DNA from 3 places in the Paraconexibacter sp. genome. Region 1 is predicted to be linked to each of the others. Evidence: riboswitches for the same ligand, from Rfam matches in the RefSeq annotation. Region 1 holds a riboswitch; each other region holds the start of a gene.
The links. A riboswitch is a leader RNA that binds a small molecule or an ion and turns the genes downstream of it on or off. The one in region 1 is predicted to bind cyclic di-GMP.
Positions count from the first base shown of each region.

Region 1 (3,263 bases):
CCGCGGCGACGACGGCGCGCTGCTCCCCGGCCCCTGGTACGCGCACGAGGAGGACGTCGCGCGTCTCGGCGACCTCGAGCCCGGCCGCGCCTCGCTCGCCCTCTCGCCGTTCGACAACCTCCTCTGCGACCGCCGTCGCACGGAGGCGGTCTTCGGGTTCTCGCACCGACTCGAGATCTACGTCCCGGCGGACCGGCGCCGATGGGGGTACTACGTCCTCCCGGTCCTCGTCGGCGAGCGCCTCGTCGCCCGCGCCGACGCCGCGCTCGACCGCGGGACGGGCGTCCTCCGGGTCCACGGGCTCCACCGCGAGCCCGGGGCGGACGATCGCGAGGCGCGCGACGGGACCGACGCGGCGCTCGACCGCCTCTCGACGAACGTCGGAGCCGGCGGCGTGGAGATCGCGCGGATGGCGTAGCCTCGCTCCGATGTCCGTGCGCAGCTCCGCTCTCGTCGCCGCGACGCTCGTCGCCCTCGCCGGCTCGGGCGCCGTCGCCTCCGCCGGGGTCTCCGGCCCGGAGGACGACGCCCCGCCGCCGCCCCGCTCGGTGTGGCCCAAGGCGAACAAGGGCTTCGACGCCGGCACCCGGTTCACGTTCAAGGTCCGCACGACCGGCAACGACGCCCTCTTCGTCCGCGTCTCCAAGTCGAAGAAGAAGGCGAAGGACGGGCGGCTCAAGAACCCCGTCTACTTCCGCAAGATGGGTCGCCGCAAGGGCAGCCTCTTCACGAAGAAGGTCGAGCGCTACCGCGGGCTGCGCAGCCACTTCATCAACCGGCCGGGCACGTACTACTGGCAGGCCCACCGCATCGACTGCAGCGAGCAGGAGGACTGCTACGTCGAGGGTCCGGTGCGGAAGCTGCGGATCCTCGGGGACTGAGAGCCCCGTCCCCGGGCGCCGGCGCTGCGGCGCGGCGCCACACCTCCCCCGCACACGTCGCGGCGCACCGGCACGTGTGGAGAATCAGCGACGCGGAGCGTCGCTGGAACGCCACACGTCGTGACCCACGCACGCGGACGCCCCGCCCCGCGGTGCGCGCGGGACGGGGCGTCGGGCGAGGCGCGAGGTCCTAGCGGAGCCCGCCGATGATCGGCAGGTTCCCGAGGATCGAGTCGAGGAGGCCGCCGACGACGGGGATCCCGCCGAGGTCGGGGATGAGGCCCTCGAGGCCGCCGAGGAGGCCGCCGGGCGCGGCCGAGCCGGAGTCGCCGCCCGCGGCGTCGCCGCCGGGGAGCCCGGCGAGGATGCCGGAGACGCCGGGGATGGTCGCGAGGAGCTCGTTGACCATCGTCATGACGCCGTCGATCGTGGCGGTGATGGTCGCGCCCATCTGCTCGATCATCGGCGTGAGGCCGGCGAGGACCGTCGTCACCGTCGCGAGCGCCTGGGCGACGGGCTCCTGCGCGGCGACGGGGAGGGACGGGATGAGCGTGCCGAGCTGCGAGGTGACGTGGTCGAGCGCGGCGGTCGCCATCTCCATCGCCGTCGCGACGAGGTCGGTGATGCGCGTGGGGAGCGCGTCCATGTCGAGCGCCGCGAGGGCCTCGAGCGCCGCGGGGGCCTGCGCCGTGAGCGCGGCGAGCGCCTGGGCGGCGATCGCCTTCAGCTGCTCGTCCTCGATGCGGTCGACGAGCGACTGCAGGGAGGCGATGACGGAGTCGCGGCTCGCGAGCGTCGGGCGCAGACCCTGGGCGAGCCGGCGCTGGAGGGTGCCGTCGGCCTGCTCGATGAGCGCGGCGTAGTCGGCGACGTTCTGCGCCTGCAGCGCCCCGGCCGCGGCGAGCGCGCCGATCGCGCGCTCCTGGGCGGTGTGGGAGCGGGCGCGGGCGGCGTAGCGGCGCGCGGTGCGGGCGGCGTTGGCGCCGGTGCGGCGGGAGCGCTTGAGGCGCGAGACGGCCTTGCGGTCGCTGCCGCGGTCGACGAGACGCTCGAGGGAGCTCGTCGCCTCCATCGCCTTCTCGACGTGGCGGGCGACGTCCTTCGACGTCGGGGTCTTCGCGGCCTGGGCGCTCGCGGGGACGATCGCGACGGCGGCGAGCGCCGCTGCCGCGATCCTGGTCAGACGGTGGGACACGGAATGCTCCTTCGGGCGACTGGGCGGCCTCCGGGCGGAGGCCCCTGGTTGTGCGACCCCGCCTCGCGACGGGTGTGCCTTTTTCCGAGGCGGCGGATCATCCGTGCCTCAACCCTCGAGAGGGGGAACGTGGGGCGAATGTGAGCGCGCGACCTCGTATGTGGCGCGTCGGCGCTCATGGGACCTCGACGACGACCTCGCCCGCGGAGGTGCCCTCGGCGACGACGGAGCCGACGTCCGAGTCCTCGACGACGACGCTCGTCCCCGGCGTCGCCCGCGGCGTCGCGGGGGCGGGAGCGGGCGGGGCGGGGGCCGGCGCGGAGGCCGCGGGCTCCGTGCCCTCCGGGACGATCGCGCCCGCCTCGCCGGTCACCTCGACCTCGATGACGTCGGGCTCCGCCTCGGCGGCCGGGACGGTCACGGCCGTGCTCTCGCGGCGCTCGCGCGCTGCTTCGCGGCGTGCGGTCGCACGCTCGGCCGCGGCCTCCCGGCGACGGCGGTCGGCCGCGCGGCGCTGCGCTGCGCGCTCGGCGGCCTCGGCGTCCCGCAGGCGGGCCGCCGGGGTGGGCTCGTCGGCCGCGCGCTCGACCGCGGGGGCGGAGCCTGGCCCGGACGCCTCGGGTGTCGCTGCGGCCTCCCGCTCGGCGGGTCGCTGCGGCTGCTCGGCGACGGCGAGCGAGCCGGCGCCGATCGCGCCGATCGCGGCGCAGACGGCCGCGCACTTCGCGGCGACGCCGGCGCCCGCGATCCACGCGCCGATCGCGCCGAGGCCGCTCGCGCCGCCGACCGCGGCGACGCCGGCGGCCCCGGCCCCCGCGCCCGCGCTCGCGAGTGCGACGACCGGGCCGGCCGGGAAGAGGACGTGGAGGTCGCGTCGACGACGCCGGCGCAGGCTCCGGCGCGCCGTGCTCACGGCCTGGCGGGCCGCGGCGTCGGACGGCATCTCGAGCGCGCTCGCGATCTCGTCGTGCCGCAGGCCGCCGAGCTCGTGGAGGACGAGCGCGCAGCGCTGGCGCTCGGGGAGGGCGCGGAGGTCGTCGAGGAGCTCGGCGAGCCGCTCCCGCTCGACCGTGCGGTCGCTCGCCGCGGGGACGAGCTCCGCGATCGCCTCGTCGGAGAGGTCGGCTTCGGCGGCCGGGGGTCGCCGGCGCAGCACGGCGAGCGCCTCGCGGTGAGCGATCTTGTAC
Region 1 is NZ_JBLKKY010000007.1:9,529-12,791, reverse strand. It holds gene ACME2J_RS03950 (DNA glycosylase AlkZ-like family protein) at 1-418, shown strand, start outside; gene ACME2J_RS03945 (hypothetical protein) at 429-881, shown strand; gene ACME2J_RS03940 (hypothetical protein) at 1,072-2,076, opposite strand; cyclic di-GMP riboswitch class I at 2,088-2,165, opposite strand; gene ACME2J_RS03935 (RNA polymerase sigma factor) at 2,252-3,263, opposite strand, start outside.

Region 2 (3,263 bases), on a different contig from region 1:
GAGCGACCACAGGATCGCGCGCGAGGACGTCCTCCAGCCGTACGCGACGACGGCCGCGAGCATCCCGAGCGCGAAGTAGGTCGCGAAGGCGGGGACCTGCTTGGAGAGCACGTAGGCGTTGAGATCGGGATCGGCGGCGAGCCACGCGTTGAAGGCGACGCCCCCGCCGAACATGACCCCGCAGGCGACGAGGAGCCCCGTCCGCCCGCGGTGCCAGAGCTTGCGCATCGCGATCCAGCCGAAGATCGGGAGGACCGCGTAGAACATGAGCTCCGTCGCGAGCGACCACATCGGCGGGTCGAGCTTGAGGACCGTGTCGGTCTGGAAGTTCTGCCCGAAGACGAAGTACGTCCAGAGATCCTCGCTCGGCGGCAGCCGGATCGCCGGGTCGTCGCCCCGGCGGCCCGACAGCAGCGCGATCGACCCGAAGAGCGCGAGGTAGTACGCGGGCGCGATGCGGGCGGCGCGCCGCAGCGCGTAGGGGCCGAGCCTCGGCGACGGGCGCTTCTCGATCGCCGCCTTCACCCACGGCGTGAAGAGGAGGAAGCCGCTGAGGACGAAGAAGCACGTCAGCCCGAGTCGCAGCTCGTGGATCGTGTCGTCGAAGAGCCCTTCCCGGCGGCTCGAGAACGGCTCGGTCCCTGCCTTGTAGAGCCACGCGTGGTAGGTGATGACGGCGATGCAGGCGAGGCCCCGCAGCCCGTCGAGGGCGTCGGCGCGCCGCTCCAGCGTGGACTCGACGTGCTTCACCGCGGGCGGACGACGAGCGTGCCGAGGCGCTCGTCCGAGAGACGGCGGGTGACGGGGAAGCGGCCGGCGCGCTCGAGCGGGACGAGGATCGGCGTCTCGAGCCCGGGCCCGATCGGCACGTCGACGCCGAGCTCTGCGATCTCCGCGCGGCCGGCCTCGTCGGTGCGGACCGTGAGCGCGAGGACGTCGCCGACCATGGCCTCGACCGGCTCCTCGGACGGCAGCGTCGCCTCGACCCGGTCGACGGTCGCGGGAGCGGGGCCGGCCGAGGGCGGGGCGGACGCCTCGTCGTCCCCGGAATCGGGGCTCGAGGCGAGCAGGCCGGCGACGGAGAGGACGAGCAGCACGAGGGCGAGGTAGAGGAGCAGGCGGCGCGCGACCACTCGCCGGATCGTCGCAGATCCCTGCCGGACCCCGTCCGTGGCGCCGTCCTCCCGCCGCACCGGCGGTGCGTAGGACGAACGTCCAAGTGCTCAAGGGCTTCTGGGGAGGCGCCGATGGGGGACGTGTCAGAAGCCAGAGCCAAGGTGCCAACGGCAAACCGTCCGTGAGGGCGGGACGCAAAGCCACGGGCCTCGCACACGTGAGGCAGCCGAGCTGCCACCGGGCCGGGAAGGACCCACGGGGGCGGAGAACCGCGGAGCTGGCGCAAACCACAGGTCCCAGATCCCAGGAGGATCACATGCTGCAGAAGTTCCGCAACGACGAGGGTGGCTTCACGCTCATCGAGCTGCTCGTCGTCATCCTGATCATCGGCATCCTCGCCGCGATCGCGCTCCCGACGTTCCTCGGTCAGCGCGACAAGGCGAAGGACTCCGCCGCGAAGTCCGACGCCCGCAACGCCGTGACCCAGCTCGAGTCGTGCCTCGTCGACGAGCGCCAGACGCCGACGAACTGCTCGTCCTCGCCGCAGGTCCTCCTCGGCAGCACGGTCACGGGCACCGGCGGCAGCGTCAACATCACGACCGCCGACAGCTACACCGTCACGGCGGCCTCGGAGACCGGCAACGCGTTCACGATCACGAAGACCGGCGCCGGCGTCTTCACCCGCTCGTGCACGACCGCCGGCAACGGCGGCTGCCCGACGAGCGGCTCCTGGTAGTCGGCTCACCGACATCAGTCGCTTCACGACGAGGCGGGCCCCCGGGCCCGCCTCGTCCGCGTTTCGGTGAGGGGGCGGTCCCGTGGCGGGACCGCCCCCTCACTCGTTCCACGATCGGTGGGGCACCCGTCCAGCCTCCGTCCAGCAACTGGGGAGGGGGCCATCGACCACTCGTCCAGATCCCGCCGGATGAGTCGTCGCCGGTCGAAAGAGGCCGACACAGGGTGCATGGAGCGTCCGGCGTCCCTCCGCTGCGAATCCGGTCTCACTCTCGTCGAGGTGATGATCGCGACCGTGATCCTCCTCGTCGGGATGCTCGGCACGGTCTCGATGCTCGACATGGCGAACGCCGTGACGACGACGACGAAGGCTCGCGAGCAGGCCGTCTCGCTGCAGCGCGAGATCGTCGAGGAGGTGCGCTCCGTGCCCTACGACGCGCTCGTCCCCGCCGCCGTCGTCTCGAAGGTCCAGGCGACGCCCGAGCTCGCCGACTCGACGCCGACGGGCGGAGGCTGGACGATCCGCCGCCGCGGCTACGACTACACGGTCGCCGTCGGGGTCTGCGACGTCGACGATGCGGCCGACGGCACCGGAGATCACGACGGCACGCTCTTCTGCGCGAGCGGCAACGGCCAGACGACCCCGGAGGAGTGCCGCGAGCTCCTCGGCGTCGACGGCAGCATCCAGGGCACGAACCTCGCGGCGACCGCCGGCCTCAGCGTCGGCGACTGCGGCATCGACCTCGACCTCGACGGCACCGTCGACAACCTCACCGAGGCGAGCGTGGGGATCTGCCTCCTCGTCTGCCCGCACGAGGGGACCGACACCGTGCCCTCCGACTACAAGCGCCTGGTCGTCCTCGTCCGCTGGGACAAGGGCGGCGGCACGCGGTACTCGCTCCAGGCGACCGCGATCGCGAACCCGGGTCTCGCCGCCGCGCCCGCCGTCGTCTCCGTCACCCCCGGCAACGCGTCGCCGATCTCCGGAGGCTCGAGCGTGAGCTTCACCGCGGCGACGAACGCCCCGGCGGAGAGCGCCGCCTGGTACGTCGACGGCACCGCCCAGGGTGCGGCGACCGGCGCCGACACGAGCTGGTCGTTCACCTGGCAGCTCGGCAGCGTGTCGAGCGGGTCGTCGCCGAACGAGGGCGAGGTCCTCGACGGCACGTACCTCGTCGGCGCGAAGGCCTTCGACCGCTTCGGCCAGTTCGGCTCGATCCGCCAGACCGCGATGACGATCAACCGCCGCGTCCCGTACCCCGTGAAGGACTTCGACGCCGGTCTCAACAACGGCGTCGTCGACTTCGAGTGGCGGGCGAACTCCGAGCGCGACATCATGGGGTACCGCGTCTACCGCAAGAGGCCGCTCTCCACGCCCGTGATGGTGTGCACCCTCACGAAGGCGACGAGCT
Region 2 is NZ_JBLKKY010000041.1:5,293-8,555, reverse strand. It holds gene ACME2J_RS14250 (acyltransferase family protein) at 1-750, opposite strand, end outside; gene ACME2J_RS14245 (hypothetical protein) at 747-1,133, opposite strand; cyclic di-GMP riboswitch class I at 1,276-1,355, shown strand; gene ACME2J_RS14240 (type IV pilin protein) at 1,433-1,852, shown strand; gene ACME2J_RS14235 (prepilin-type N-terminal cleavage/methylation domain-containing protein) at 2,042-3,263, shown strand, end outside.
Region 2: it holds a riboswitch for cyclic di-GMP, as region 1 does, so the genes downstream of both, ACME2J_RS14240 (type IV pilin protein) here and ACME2J_RS03940 (hypothetical protein) in region 1, are expected to answer to the same signal.

Region 3 (3,263 bases), on a different contig from region 1:
ATCATGTACCTCCGCCATCGCGGCTGGACGGAGTCCGACGTCTTCTCGATCGAGACGATCGCGGGCGAGATCCGCCCGACGATCACCGGGCCGACGACGTGCACGGTCGACATGGGACGGGCGCGGCTGCGCTCCGCGGACTTCCCGTCTGGCGGAGAGGACGGGACGGGGGACGTCGTCTCGGGCGGCCGGACGTGGCGCTTCCAGCACGTCCAGATCGGCAACCCGCAGTGCGCGATCCGGGTGGACGACCTCGCGGAGCTCGAGGCGCTCGACCTGTCCGCCCTCGGCCCGGCGATCGAGCACGCCGAGCTCTTCCCGAACCGGACGAACGTCTCGTGGTTCAGCGAGGTGGAGTCGGGGGTCATCCGGGCGCGGATCTTCGAGCGCGGTGTCGGCGAGACGATGTCGTCGGGCACCGGCGCGAGCGGCGCGGCCGTGGCGTACGTGCTGTCGGGGGCCGACGAGGACGTCCTCGTCCGCCTCGACGGTGGCGAGCTGCGGGTGACGGTGAGCGAGGCGCTCCACGTCGACCTCGCCGGGTGGGCGGTCTGCGTGTACGCGGGGGAGCTGAGCGCCGAGGCGCTCGCCGAGCTGGCCGGGTTGTAGCCTCCCGCGCCGTGAGCACCGAGCAGAAGACCGGAGCGTGGGCCGTCGGCCTCGCGACCATCGCCGAGCGGGACGGGCGCGTCCTCGACACGTACTATCCGGCGCCGCAGCTCGGCCTGGGCGGCGCCGCGCAGGACGCGATCGCCGCGGCGAAGCACCCAGGCGCGGGCACCCACGTCGTCCATCCGGCCGTCGCGACCGACCTCGGGGGCGGGGCGTTCAACGGCGCGATCGGGCGCGACGCGGTCCGCGACGTCCGCGTCGACCCCGTGCTCACCGTCGTCGAGGACGTCTCGGCCCCTCCGCAGGACGCTCACGACGTCTACCTGCGGCTCCATCTCCTCTCGCACCGGCTCGTCGCGCCGCACGGCGCGAACCTCGACGGGGCGTTCGGGCTCCTCGCGAACGTCGCATGGACCTCACACGGTCCGTGCGCCGTCGAGGACGTCCCGGCCGCGCGCCTGCGGGCCCGGGCGGCCGGGAGGGCCCTGCAGGTGACGAGCGTCGACAAGTTCCCGCGGATGACCGACTACGTCATCCCCGCCGGGGTGCGGATCGCCGATGCCGACAGGGTCCGGCTCGGCGCGCACCTCGCCGAGGGCACGACCGTCATGCACGAGGGGTTCGTCAACTTCAACGCCGGGACGCTCGGCGCGTCGATGGTCGAGGGGCGCATCAGCGCGGGCGTGGTCGTCGGGGACGGCTCCGACGTCGGCGGCGGGGCGTCGATCATGGGCACGCTCTCCGGCGGAGGGACCACCGTCATCTCGATCGGTGAGCGCTGCCTCCTCGGCGCGAACAGCGGGCTGGGCATCTCGCTCGGCGACGAGTGCATCGTCGAGGCCGGCTGCTACGTCACCGGCGGCATGCGCGTGAGCACGCCCGACGGCGAGGTCGTCAAGGCGAAGGACCTCAGCGGCGTCTCCAACCTGCTCTTCCGGCGCAACAGCGAGACGGGCGCCCTCGAGGTCCTCCCGCGCGAGGGCGCGTGGGGGAGCCTCAACGAGATGCTCCACCAGAACGACTGAGCGCCGCCCCGAACCGCCAGCGCCGAACCGGATTCCTGCGGTGCCATGGCGCCGCAGGAATCCGGTTCGGCGGACTGGGGGAGCGGCGACGCGCCAGCTTCGGGGTATAGGTGGTCACGGACCGCGCCGATAACTCCTCTCAGCACCCGACACGGACAACGGCACACCCGTCGCGAGGCGGGGTCGCAAAGCCAGGGGCCTCACGCAGGCAGCCCGGCCGCCCTACATGGAGGGGTACGAGATGAAGAGCAGGAGCAGGCTCACAGCGGGACTCGCGATCGCAGGCGTCTTCGCGTTCGCCTCGCCGGCATCGGCGGCGAGCGTCGACAGGCACCTCGACCGCGCAGACGCGGCGATCGAGAAGGCGACGGAGCACGCGAAGGACGGCCGCGACAGCGCCGCGATCGCCCATCTCCGCCGGGCGGACCGCGAGACCGCGAGTGCCCACCGGCACAACCGCAGCGGAGATCGTGAGGATCGCGCGCTCGACGAGCGGCGGATCGCGAAGCAGTTCCAGGAGAACGCGGAGACGGCGGCGAAGGTCGTCGCGCGCGTCGACGGCAGCGCCGACGCGAAGGCCGCCGACGAGGTCGAGGACGCCGTGGCCGGGCGCGAGAAGGCGCTCGAGCGCCTCACGGCGCTCGCCGAGCGGCTGCCCTCGCAGGCGCAGAAGGGCCTCGCGAAGTCCATCGAGCAGGTGACGAAGATCGGGACGCGTCCCGCGACGACGCTCGACCGCGCGATGCGCGCCGGCGACGTGGAGACCTCGGCCGTCGACGACGTCGAGAAGGCGATCGACGCGGTCGGCGAGGGCTCGGCGAACGACGTCTCGGTGCTCGACGAGCTGATGGACATCGTCCCCGAGCAGGCCCGCAAGGGCCTCGAGAAGGCGCGCGCGAAGGCGCAGGCCGGCAAGGACCGCGCGCAGGGTCGTCGTGGTGGCGCGCAGGTGTGCAAGGCCGAGCGCGAGGCCGACCCGGCGGCCTTCGACGACAAGTACCGCACGAACGAGGGTGAGGCGGGCGAGGAGTCCAACGCCTTCGGCATGTGCGTGTCGGGTCACAGCAAGCTGTTCCGCCCTGGGAGCAAGGGCGCGGAGAACCGTCCCGACTTCGCTGGTCCTCCGACCGGCGTGACCGGCGCTCCGACCGACGACCAGGCCGGCCCTCCGGCGGGCGTCGTCGGCCGACCGTAGAGAGGCTCCTCCTCTCCAGCCTCTCCGGACCCCCGCGGTGACCGACCGCGGGGGTCCGATCTGCGAGGCTCGACGCACGACATGGCGACTCTCCTCCAGCCCCTGACACGACGCCCCTGGACGGCGACGACGCGCCTCTCCGACGAGGCGCTCGCCAAGCGCGTCCGGGAAGGGGACGAGTCGGCCTTCGACGTCCTCTACGAGCGGCACGGCGCCGCGATCTCCCGCTATCTCCTCGCCCGGCTGCGCGACCCCCAGGACGTGCAGGACGCCCTTCAGGAGGCGATGGCCGCGGCGCTCCGCGCGCTGCGCGACGGCACGGGCGTCATCTCCGTCCGGGCCTGGCTCTTCCGCATCGCCCACAACGAGGCGCTGCGGATCATCACGGCACGCCGCGACGCCGACGTCGACATCGACGACGTCGCGCTCGC
Region 3 is NZ_JBLKKY010000073.1:13,440-16,702, reverse strand. It holds gene dapF (diaminopimelate epimerase) at 1-609, shown strand, start outside; gene dapD (2,3,4,5-tetrahydropyridine-2,6-dicarboxylate N-succinyltransferase) at 621-1,637, shown strand; cyclic di-GMP riboswitch class I at 1,788-1,862, shown strand; gene ACME2J_RS18970 (hypothetical protein) at 1,879-2,832, shown strand; gene ACME2J_RS18965 (RNA polymerase sigma factor) at 2,914-3,263, shown strand, end outside.
Region 3: it holds a riboswitch for cyclic di-GMP, as region 1 does, so the genes downstream of both, ACME2J_RS18970 (hypothetical protein) here and ACME2J_RS03940 (hypothetical protein) in region 1, are expected to answer to the same signal.